Regions from separate parts of the Streptomyces sp. NPDC059373 genome, predicted to be linked through region 1. Evidence: predicted binding sites of a transcription regulator. Region 1 holds the regulator's gene; the other holds the start of a gene.
The links. Region 1 encodes HrcA, which represses chaperone genes, less so after heat shock. Its sites were predicted from a motif close to TTNGCACTCNGNNNNNCNGAGTGCNAA; they were not measured.
Positions count from the first base shown of each region.

Region 2: groL (chaperonin GroEL) is a predicted target of HrcA. The motif match lies at 2,006-2,032, and genes of this name have one in related genera.

Region 1 is NZ_JBHYXC010000004.1:98,644-104,184, forward strand. It holds gene hemW (radical SAM family heme chaperone HemW) at 1-44, shown strand, start outside; gene ACFXJ5_RS10570 (Uma2 family endonuclease) at 147-719, shown strand; gene ACFXJ5_RS10575 (DUF3097 domain-containing protein) at 703-1,527, opposite strand; gene ACFXJ5_RS10580 (MBL fold metallo-hydrolase) at 1,560-2,267, opposite strand; gene hrcA (heat-inducible transcriptional repressor HrcA) at 2,396-3,412, shown strand; gene dnaJ (molecular chaperone DnaJ) at 3,413-4,555, shown strand; gene ACFXJ5_RS10595 (nitronate monooxygenase) at 4,634-5,541, shown strand, end outside.
Region 2 is NZ_JBHYXC010000003.1:49,144-54,684, forward strand. It holds gene ACFXJ5_RS08040 (NADH:flavin oxidoreductase) at 1-10, opposite strand, end outside; gene groL (chaperonin GroEL) at 200-1,828, opposite strand; gene ACFXJ5_RS08050 (cold-shock protein) at 2,192-2,395, opposite strand; gene ACFXJ5_RS08055 (ubiquitin-like small modifier protein 1) at 2,794-3,072, opposite strand; gene thrC (threonine synthase) at 3,069-4,352, opposite strand; SAM riboswitch class I at 4,368-4,495, opposite strand; gene ACFXJ5_RS08065 (glucosyl-3-phosphoglycerate synthase) at 4,702-5,541, shown strand, end outside.

The DNA.
Region 1 (5,541 bases):
GGCGGTTGCTGGCGGATGCGGTCGTCCGGGACCTGGTCGACTGATCACTCGCCGGAGTGAACCGGTGCGGATTCGCGGTGCGGCTGCCTAGGCTGTTCCTAGGCTGCTGCCGTGCAGACGGCAGCGGGAAGTGGAGGGCCACGGAGATGACCGCTGTGGATGATCGCCGGATGACTGAGTTCTTCGAGAGTCTTGAGGCTCCCGAGGGTGTCAAGGTGGAGCTCCTCAGGGGGGAAATCGTGATGATGGCGGGGCCGGACCTGGTCCACAACCTCATCGTGCAGACGGTTCAGGACGCGATTCCCCGTGATCGCTGGCACAGGCTGCAGACGCAGGACATCGATCTCCTCCGCGAGGCCAGTGAGCCTCAGCCCGATCTCGTTGTACTGGCTCGGGACTCGGCTCCCCTGTCCGGGCGGCTGCTGCCCGCTGGACTTGTCACGATGCTCGTCGAGGTGGTGTCCAAGACGAGCAAGCTCCGCGACTATGTGACCAAGCGGTCGATCTACGCGGCGGGGGGTGTACCCACGTACCTGATCATTGACCCTTTCTCGGCCAAGTGCGTGGTCCTTACCGAACCTGGCGGCGTCGGCGAGCAAGCCGATTACCGCGCCGAGCGGACCAGTAAATTCGGAGAGCCGGTTCCTCTCGACGCCGTGGGCGTGACGCTCGACACTTCGGAGTTCGGCACGCTCCCCGACGTCATGAAGGCGCCGTGACGAAGTCGATCAGCTCCTCCACCCGCCCCAGCAGCTCGGGCTCCAGGTCCTTGTAGCTGCGCACGCAGCCCAGAATCCGCTGCCAGGCCGCCCCCGTGTTCTCCGGCCAGCGCAGCGCCCGGCACACTCCCGTCTTCCAGTCCTGGCCGCGCGGGACGGTGGGCCAGCCCGGAATCCCGACGGAGGAGGGCTTCACGGCCTCCCAGACGTCGATGTAGGGGTGGCCGACCACGAGCACGTCCGCCCCCGTGACCTGAGCCGCGATACGGGACTCCTTGCTGCCCGGCACCAGGTGGTCGACCAGGACACCCAGCCGGGCGTCCGGTCCGGGGCTGAATTCGGCCACGATCGCGGGGAGGTCGTCGACGCCCTCCAGGTATTCGACGACGACGCCCTCGATGCGGAGGTCGTCGCCCCAGACGCGTTCGACCAGTTCCGCGTCGTGGCGGCCCTCGACGTAGATGCGGCCGGCGCGGGCGACCCGGGCGCGGGCGCCGGGGACGGCGAGGGAGCCGGAGGCGGTGCGGGCGGGGGTGCGGGGGGCGCCGGGGGAGGGGCGGACGAGCGTGACCTGCCGGCCCTCGAGGAGGAAGCCGCGGGGGGTGAGGGGGAAGACGCGGTGCTTGCCGAAGCGGTCTTCGAGGGTGACGGTGGGGCCCTCGGCGGACTTCTCGCAGCGGATGACGGCACCGCAGAAACCGGTGGTGGCCTCTTCGACGACGAGGCCGGGTTCGGCGGCGACCTCGGGCGCGGGGGCCTTCTTCTTCCACGGCGGGGTGAGGTCGGGACCGTAACTCCTGCTGCGCATGAGGCAGATCGTATCTAGTGCCCCTCCCGGCACTAGGACGGGCCGAAACGCGCGGCCAGTGTGTCCCGTTGGGCGCGTACGAACCGCGCGTCCACCACCGCGCCGTGGCCGGGGACGTACAGGGCACCGTCGCCGCCCAGCCGGAGCAGCTCGTCCAGGGTGGCGGGCCAGGCGGCCGGGGACGCGTCCGGGCCGGCCTGGGGTTCGCCGGACTCCTCGACCAGGTCGCCGCAGAAGACGACGCGGGGAGTGCCGGGGACGACGACCGCCAGGTCGTGCGTGGTGTGGCCGGCGCCGGGGTGGACCAGGAGGACCCGGCGGCCGCCGAGGTCGAGTTCATGGTGCCCGGAGACGAGGTTGCCGGGGCGTACGAGAGCGGCGGCGGCCTCGGCGGCGGAGGCAGGGTCGGCACCGTACGTGACCGCGTCCCGGGGCAGGGAGGGGCGTTCGCGGTCCAGGTAGGTGTCGAGGGTCACGCCGCCGTGGATCCGCACGCCGGGGAAGGCGGCGGCACCGAAGACGTGGTCGAAGTGGCCGTGGGTGAGCGCGATGTCGGTCACAGGGCGCCCGGTGAGGGCGGTGATCTGCTTGCGCAGCTGAGCGCCCTCCGCGAGGGTGGAGCCGGTGTCGATCACGAGGACGCCGTCGTCACCGGTCACGACGCCGATGGTCACGTCGAGGAAGGGCAGCCGCCGCCGGGCCACCCCGGGGGCAAGACGCTCCCAGCCGTCGGTAGTCACGCGGCGACCGTATCGGGCCGCCCTTGCCGGGGCCTTGCTACCGCGCCGTACACTGGCTGCGGGGAAGCTGGCACTCCTCCGACATGAGTGCCAGGGTGACGGGTGAGAAAGTCTGGAGGTGTGCGCTGGTGCTCAGCGAACGTCGGCTCGAAGTGTTGCGCGCCATCGTCCAGGACTACGTGGGTACGGAGGAGCCGGTGGGCTCCAAGGCGCTCACGGAGCGGCACAGCCTCGGGGTGTCGCCCGCCACGGTCCGTAACGACATGGCGGTGCTGGAGGACGAGGGCTATATCCACCAGCCCCACACCAGCGCGGGCCGGGTCCCCACCGACAAGGGCTATCGGCTCTTCGTCGACAAGCTCGCGGGCGTCAAGCCGCTGTCGACGGCGGAGCGGCGGGCGATCCAGAACTTCCTGGACAGCGCTGTCGATCTTGACGACGTCGTGGGCCGCACGGTGCGGCTGCTGGCGCAGCTGACCCGGCAGGTCGCGGTGGTGCAGTACCCGTCGCTGACCCGTTCCACCGTCCGTCATGTCGAGCTGCTCGCGCTGGCTCCGGCCCGCATCATGCTCGTACTGATCACGGACACCGGACGGGTCGAGCAGCGGCTGGTGGACTGCCCGGCGCCGGTCGGCGAGACGGTGCTGGCTGATCTGCGGGCCCGGCTGAACAGCCGGGTGGTGGGCCGCCGTTTCGCGGATGTGCCGCCTCTGGTGCAGGATCTGCCGGAGGGCTTCGAGCAGGACGACCGGCCGGCCGTCTCGATCGTGCTCGCCACCCTGCTGGAGACGCTGGTCGAGGAGACCGAGGAGCGGATCATGCTCGGCGGCACCGCGAACCTGACCCGCTTCAACCACGATTTCCCGCTGACGATCCGTCCCGTGCTCGAAGCACTCGAGGAGCAGATGGTGCTCCTGAAGCTGCTCGGCGAGGCCAAGGACTCGGGCATGACCGTGCGAATCGGTCACGAGAACTTCCATGAGGGCCTGAACTCCACATCGGTGGTCGCCGTCGGCTACGGTTCGGGCGACGAGGCGGTGGCAAAACTCGGCGTGGTCGGACCGACCCGCATGGACTACCCCGGAACGATGGGAGCGGTACGCGCAGTGGCACGTTACGTCGGACAGATCCTGGCGGAGTCGTAAGTGGCGACGGACTACTACGCCGTCCTGGGTGTGCGCCGCGACGCGGGCCAGGACGAGATCAAGAAGGCATTCCGCCGGCTCGCGCGCGAACTGCACCCGGACGTCAATCCGGATCCGAAGACCCAGGAGCGGTTCAAGGAGATCAACGCCGCTTACGAGGTGCTCTCCGACCCGCAGAAGAAGCAGGTCTACGACCTCGGCGGCGACCCCCTGTCGGCGACCGGCGGTGCCGGCGCGGGCGGTGCGGGCGGCTTCGGCGCGGGCTTCGGCAACTTCAGCGACATCATGGACGCCTTCTTCGGGCAGCAGTCGCAGCGCGGGCCGCGCTCGCGGACCCGGCGCGGCCAGGACGCGATGATCCGGCTGGAGATCGAGCTCGACGAGGCGGCCTTCGGCACCACCAAGGACATCCAGGTCGACACGGCTGTGACGTGCGGCACGTGTGCCGGCGAAGGCGCGGCTCCGGGCACCTCGGCGCAGACCTGCGACATGTGCCGCGGCCGCGGTGAGGTCTCCCAGGTCACCCGGTCCTTCCTCGGCCAGGTCATGACCTCGCGGCCCTGCCCGCAGTGCCAGGGCTTCGGGACCGTCGTGCCCACGCCGTGCCCCGAGTGCGCGGGCGACGGCCGGGTCAGGTCGCGCAGGACCCTCACGGTCAAGATCCCGGCCGGCGTCGACAACGGGACGCGGATCCAGCTCGCCGGTGAGGGCGAGGTCGGCCCCGGCGGCGGTCCGGCGGGCGACCTGTACGTCGAGATCCGCGAGCTGCCGCACCCGGTCTTCCAGCGGCGCGGCGACGACCTCCACTGCACGGTCACCCTGCCCATGACGGCCGCCGCGCTCGGCACGAAGTGCCCCCTGGAGACCCTGGACGGCCTGGAGGAGGTCGACATCCGGCCCGGCACCCAGTCCGGCCAGTCGATCCCGCTCCACCAGCGCGGCATCACCCACCTGAGGGGCGGCGGGCGCGGCGATCTGATCGTCCACGTCGAGGTCATGACCCCGAGCAAGCTCGACCCCGACCAGGAGGAGGTGCTGCGGCGCCTGGCGAAGCTGCGCGGCGAGGAGCGGCCGCTCGGCCAATTCCAGCCCGGGCAGCAGGGGTTGTTCTCGCGGCTCAAGGACGCGTTCAACGGCCGGTAGCGGTTCCGGTCCGGCCGGTGGTGGCAGGGGGCGGGGTGCGGCAAAACGCCCCGCCCTCCGCCATGAAACGATGGCCTCATGCCAGCGCTGACCGAGCTTTCCGCGTACCCCATCGTCCAGGCGCCCATGGCCGGCGGTGCGTCGAACCCGACGCTCGCCGCCGCCGTGAGCGACGCCGGAGGGCTCGGCTTCCTGGCCGCCGGGTACAAGACGCCGGCGGCGATGTACGAGGAGATCAAGCAGGTCCGCAGCCTGACCTCGAATCCGTTCGGCATGAATCTCTTCATGCCGCAGCCCGCGACCGCCGACCGCTCCGCCGTCGAGTGCTACGCCGAGCAGTTGGCCGGTGAGGCCGCCTGGTACGACACCCCGCTGGGCGACCCGGACTCCGGCAGCGACGACGCGTACGACGCCAAGCTGGCGATACTCCTCGACAACCCGGTGCCGGTGGTGAGCTTCACCTTCGGCTGCCCGGACCGCGACACGCTGGACGCGCTGGCGGACGTCGGCACGGTCACCGTGGTCACCGTCACCTCGGCCGCCGAGGCGCTGGCCGCGCAGTACGCGGGCGCGGGCGCGGTGTGCGTTCAGGGCGTCGAGGCCGGCGGCCACCAGGGCACCCACCGCGACGACCCCGAGCTGGACGGCGCCGGGGTGGGGCTGCTGGCGCTGGTGCCGCAGGTGCGTGAGGCGGTGCAGCTGCCGGTGATCGCGGCGGGCGGGCTGATGCGCGGCGACCAGATCGCCTCGGTGCTGGCCGTCGGCGCGGACGCGGCGCAGCTCGGCACGGCGTTTCTGGTGACCCCGGAATCGGGGGCCAACGCCCTGCACAAGCGGGCCGTCACCGACCCCGTCTTCACCCACACCGAGCTCACCCGGGCCTTCTCCGGCCGTCCCGCCCGCGGCCTGGTCAACCGCTTCATGCGCGAGCACGGCCGGTACGCCCCCGCCGCCTACCCGCAGGTCCACCACCTCACCTCGCCGCT
Region 2 (5,541 bases), on a different contig from region 1:
GGGTTCCCACAGCGGGCGTCTCCTTGACGGGTGTTGGGGTTGCTCCAGGGCAAAGATCCGTCGACGTCAACCACCCCACCCCGGAAGAATATTCCGGCGCACATAATGCACGTACACATACACAACGCCCGAGGGCGGCACCCCCGTGATGGGGGTGCCGCCCTCGGTCCGTACAGCTGAACCCTGAACCCTGACGGGATCAGAAGTCCATGTCACCGCCCGGCATGCCGCCACCGGCGCCCGCGCCGGCACCGGCCTTCTCGGGCTTGTCGGCGATGACGGCCTCGGTGGTGAGGAAGAGCGCGGCGATGGAGGCCGCGTTCTGCAGCGCGGAGCGCGTGACCTTGGCCGGGTCGATGATGCCGGCCGCGATCAGGTCGACGTACTCACCGGTCGCGGCGTTGAGGCCGTGACCCGGGGTGAGGTTGCGCACCTTCTCCACGACGACGCCACCCTCAAGGCCGGCGTTGACCGCGATCTGCTTCAGCGGGGCCTCGAGCGCGATACGCACGGCGTTGGCGCCGGTCGCCTCGTCACCCTCCAGCTCCAGCTTCTCGAAGACCGAGGACGCCTGGATGAGAGCCACGCCACCACCGGCGACGATGCCCTCCTCGACGGCGGCCTTGGCGTTGCGCACCGCGTCCTCGATGCGGTGCTTGCGCTCCTTGAGCTCGACCTCGGTCGCCGCACCCGCCTTGATGACGGCCACGCCGCCGGCCAGCTTGGCGAGGCGCTCCTGGAGCTTCTCGCGGTCGTAGTCCGAGTCGCTGTTCTCGATCTCGGCACGGATCTGGTTGACGCGGCCCGCGACCTGGTCGCTGTCGCCGGCGCCGTCCACGATCGTGGTCTCGTCCTTGGTGACGACGATCTTGCGGGCGCGGCCGAGCAGATCCAGACCGGCGTTCTCCAGCTTGAGGCCGACCTCCTCGGAGACGACGGTGCCACCGGTGAGGATGGCGATGTCGCCGAGCATGGCCTTGCGGCGGTCACCGAAGCCCGGGGCCTTGACGGCGACGGACTTGAAGGTGCCACGGATCTTGTTGACGACCAGGGTCGACAGGGCCTCACCGTCGACGTCCTCGGCGATGATCAGCAGCGGCTTGCCGGACTGCATGACCTTCTCCAGCAGCGGGAGCAGGTCCTTCACCGAGGAGATCTTGGAGTTGACGATCAGGATGTACGGGTCGTCGAGCGACGTCTCCATACGCTCCAGGTCGGTCGCGAAGTACGCGGAGATGTAGCCCTTGTCGAAGCGCATGCCCTCGGTGAGCTCAAGCTCCAGACCGAAGGTCTGCGACTCCTCGACGGTGATGACGCCTTCCTTGCCGACCTTGTCCATGGCCTCGGCGATGAGCTCGCCGATCTGGGGGTCAGCGGCGGAGATGGAGGCGGTCGAAGCGATCTGCTCCTTGGTCTCCACGTCCTTGGCCTGGTCGAGCAGAGCGGCGGAGACGGCCTCGACGGCCTTCTCGATGCCGCGCTTGAGGGCCATCGGGTTGGCACCCGCGGCCACGTTGCGCAGGCCTTCGCGGACCAGCGCCTGGGCGAGGACAGTCGCGGTCGTCGTGCCGTCGCCGGCTACGTCGTCCGTCTTCTTCGCGACTTCCTTGACCAGCTCGGCGCCGATCTTCTCGTACGGGTCCTCGAGCTCGATCTCCTTGGCGATGGAAACACCATCGTTGGTGATCGTGGGGGCGCCCCACTTCTTCTCGAGGACGACGTTCCGGCCCTTGGGGCCGAGGGTGACCTTGACGGCGTCGGCGAGCTGGTTCATCCCGCGCTCGAGACCGCGCCGTGCCTCCTCGTCGAACGCGATGATCTTGGCCATGTGAAGTGGTCCTCCCGGACGGGGTGGATTGCTCCGGACCGCGCTGGCGCCCGCGACGGACGGCCTGCCGAACGCCGGTCTCTTACCGACGCTCGGACGGGCCTCACCGACCCGGTCCTTCGGTTCATTCCTTCATGCTGATCAGCACTCTCAACCTCAGAGTGCTAACGCCAATGATTAGCACTCGACCCCAGAGAGTGCAAGCGGCCCGCAGGGCCTCAATGAGGGGTGATGGTCGCGCGACGGGCGGGAGCAAGCGTCAGGGCCCGCATCCCGGGACGGGATGCGGGCCCTGACGTGTGGGGCGATGAGCGTTGAGCGTGTTTGAGTGTCGAGCGTGTCTGTTGGCCGATGCCGCGCCGGTCAGACTGCGAGACGGACCATGTCCGCCTGCGGCCCCTTCTGACCCTGCGAGATTTCGAACTCGACCCGCTGGCCTTCTTCGAGGGTGCGGTAGCCGTCCATCTGAATCGCGCTGTAGTGCACGAAGACGTCCGCACCACCGTCGACCGCGATGAAGCCGTAACCCTTCTCCGCGTTGAACCACTTGACGGTGCCCTGAGCCATTCCTAACTCCCCTATTACTGGCCCTTCGCAGACCCGCACCTCGCGGACCCGGGTCAGACCTCACCCCCTACAGCCCAGGGGGCGTGCGCCGGAACGCGTCGACCGCCGCCGAATGTATCTGCCCGGATGCCCTCTGCAACAGGTCAATCGGACGAGAATTCTGGGCATGTACGAACGGGAAAAAGAAGGGAATTGATCATAATCCGGGGCAACTCGGACCGGACATAACTGACCAACGCGACAATCATCGCGTGAATTTGGCGATAAATCGCCGTCAGTGGATATCGGTTGCGCGGGACTCTGCGGCCACTGTACCGCCATTCAACTACCGCTCAGCACACAGGTGCCCCGCCCTCCCCACGGAGGACGGGGCACCTGTGGTCCGGCTGTGAGGCGGCTCAGCAGCCGCCGGCCACCGCCGGGATGATCGAGACGCTGGAGCCCTCCGTGACGGCCGTCTGGAGGCCCTCGGAGAAGCGGACGTCGTCGTCGTTCACGTACACGTTCACGAAGCGGCGCAGCTTGCCCGTGTCGTCGAGCACGCGGGCGGAGATGCCCGGGTGGTTCTTCTCCAGCGACTCGATCACCTCGGCCAGCGTCGCGCCCTCGGCGGGAACCTCGGCCTGTCCGCCGGTGTACGTACGAAGGATGGTCGGGATGCGGACGGATGCACTCATACGAGGCCAGCCTCTCGGAACGCGGCAAGGGTCGGACGGATGATGGCGGACGGGCCGGTGGTCGGTGCGACGGCGTCGAGGGTCTTGAGGCCGTCGCCGGTGTTGAGGACGACGGTCTCGGCGGCGGGGTCGAGCTGACCGTTCTCGATGAGCTTCTTGAGCACGCCGACCGTCACACCGCCCGCCGTCTCGGCGAAGATGCCCTCGGTGCGGGCGAGCAGCTTGATCGCGTCCACGCACTGCTCGTCGGTGACGTCCTCCACCGCGCCGCCGGTGCGGCGGGCGATGTCGAGGACGTACGGCCCGTCGGCCGGGTTGCCGATGGCCAGCGACTTGGCAATGGTGTCGGGCTTCTGGGGGCGTACGACGTCGTGGCCGGCCTTGAAGGCGGTGGAGACCGGGGAGCAGCCCTCGGCCTGGGCGCCGTAGATCTTGTAGGCCTTGTCGGGCACGAGGCCGAGCTTGATCAGCTCCTGCAGGCCCTTGTCGATCTTGGTGAGCTGCGAGCCGGAGGCGATCGGGATCACGATGTTGTCCGGGAGCCGCCAGCCGAGCTGCTCGGCGATCTCGTACGCGAGCGTCTTGGACCCTTCGCCGTAGTAGGGGCGCAGGTTGACGTTGACGAAGCCCCAGCCCTCGCCGATCGGGTCGCCGATCAGCTCGCTGCAGAAGCGGTTGACGTCGTCGTAGTTGCCCTCGATGCCGACCAGCTCGCCGCCGTAGACCGCGGCCATGACGACCTTGCCGGCCTCCAGGTCGTGCGGGATGAACACGCAGGAGCGGAAGCCGGCCCGGGCGGCGGCGGCGCCCACCGCACCGGCGAGGTTGCCGGTGGAGGAGCAGGACAGGGTGGTGAGGCCGAAGGTGCGGGCGGCCTCAAGGGCGATGGCGACGACCCGGTCCTTGAAGGAGTGGGTCGGGTTGCCGGAGTCGTCCTTGATGTGCAGGCCGCCGGTGATGCCCAGCTCGCGGGCGAGGTTGTCGGCCTTGACGAGCTTGGTGAAGCCGGGGTTCAGGTTCGGCTTCTGGGCCACGTCCGCCGGGACCGGCAGCAGCGGCGCGTACCGCCAGATGTTGTTCGGGCCGGCCTCGATCTGCTTGCGCAGTGCCTCGGGATCGCCGGTCGGGAGGTCGTACGCCACTTCGAGCGGCCCGAAACACTCCTGGCAGGCGAAGATCGGCGTCAGCGGGAAGCGCTCACCGCACTCGCGGCAGGACAGCGCGGCGGCGGGGCCGAAGGCGCTGTCGGTGGCGGCGGTGGCAATGGTCTGCAAAGACATGGAGGCGAGGCCCTTTCCTCATCTTCCCCGCGGCGCATTTCGCCGCGAGACGGAATTGGCACCTTCCCCACCTGGACCTCGCGGTCGGCGGGAGGGTTGCCGGGGCTTCAACGGGCCGTTCCCTCTGCCCCTCTGGATGAGCGGTATGGCGGTGGCATATCGTCACCGCATTTGTCGTTCGTCTTGTCACCGACAAACGTAACAAGGCGTGATCATCGTGGACATACGATGGTCATGTCTCGTGTTCAAGACTGTAACCGACGACCCCGAACCTGGTCATAGGTAGTCCGTCCATCGAGACAGACCGCCCTGCCGGAGGGGGGACACTTCCGACAGATCGGAGCCGCACGTGCTCGACGAGGTAGCCCGCTGGCTGCAGCGCCGGTCATGGTCAGCCGACCGCCGCCCGCTATCGACTCTGCTCACCGCCAAGCGTTCGGCGGGGCCGAACGGCACGGTGAGCGTGGTCCTGCCCGCGCTCAACGAGGAAGCCACGGTCGGAAGCATCGTGGAAACGATTCGCCGCGAGCTGATGAGCGATGCGGTGCCCCTGATCGACGAGCTGGTGGTCATGGACTCCGGCTCCACGGACCGCACCGCCGCCATCGCCGAGGCCGCCGGAGCGACCGTCGTCCACCGCGACGACGTCCTCCCCCGCCTGCCGGCCCTGCCCGGCAAGGGCGAGGTGCTCTGGCGTTCCCTGCTCGCGACCAGCGGTGAGATCGTCGCCTTCGTCGACGCCGACCTGCGCGATTTCGACTCCCGCTTCGTGTCCGGCATCATCGGCCCGCTCCTCACCGACCCCGGCGTCCAGCTGGTCAAGGCCATGTACGACCGCCCCCTGGAAACCGGCGGCACGGTCGTTCCCGCGGGCGGCGGTCGCGTCACGGAGCTCGTCGCCAGGCCCCTGCTCAACTTGCACTGGCCCCAGCTCGCCGGCTTCGTCCAGCCCCTCGGCGGCGAGTACGCCGCCCGGCGCTCCCTGCTCGAGCAGCTGCCCTTCCCCGTCGGCTACGGCGTCGAAATAGGCATGCTCATCGACTCCCTCAACACCGTCGGCCTCGACGCCCTGGCCCAGGTCGACGTCGGCGTCCGCCACCACCGCCACCAGGACAGCCAGGCCCTCGGCCGCATGGCCGCCACGATCTATCGCACCGCCCAGCTCCGTCTGTCCCGGGGCCACCTCGTC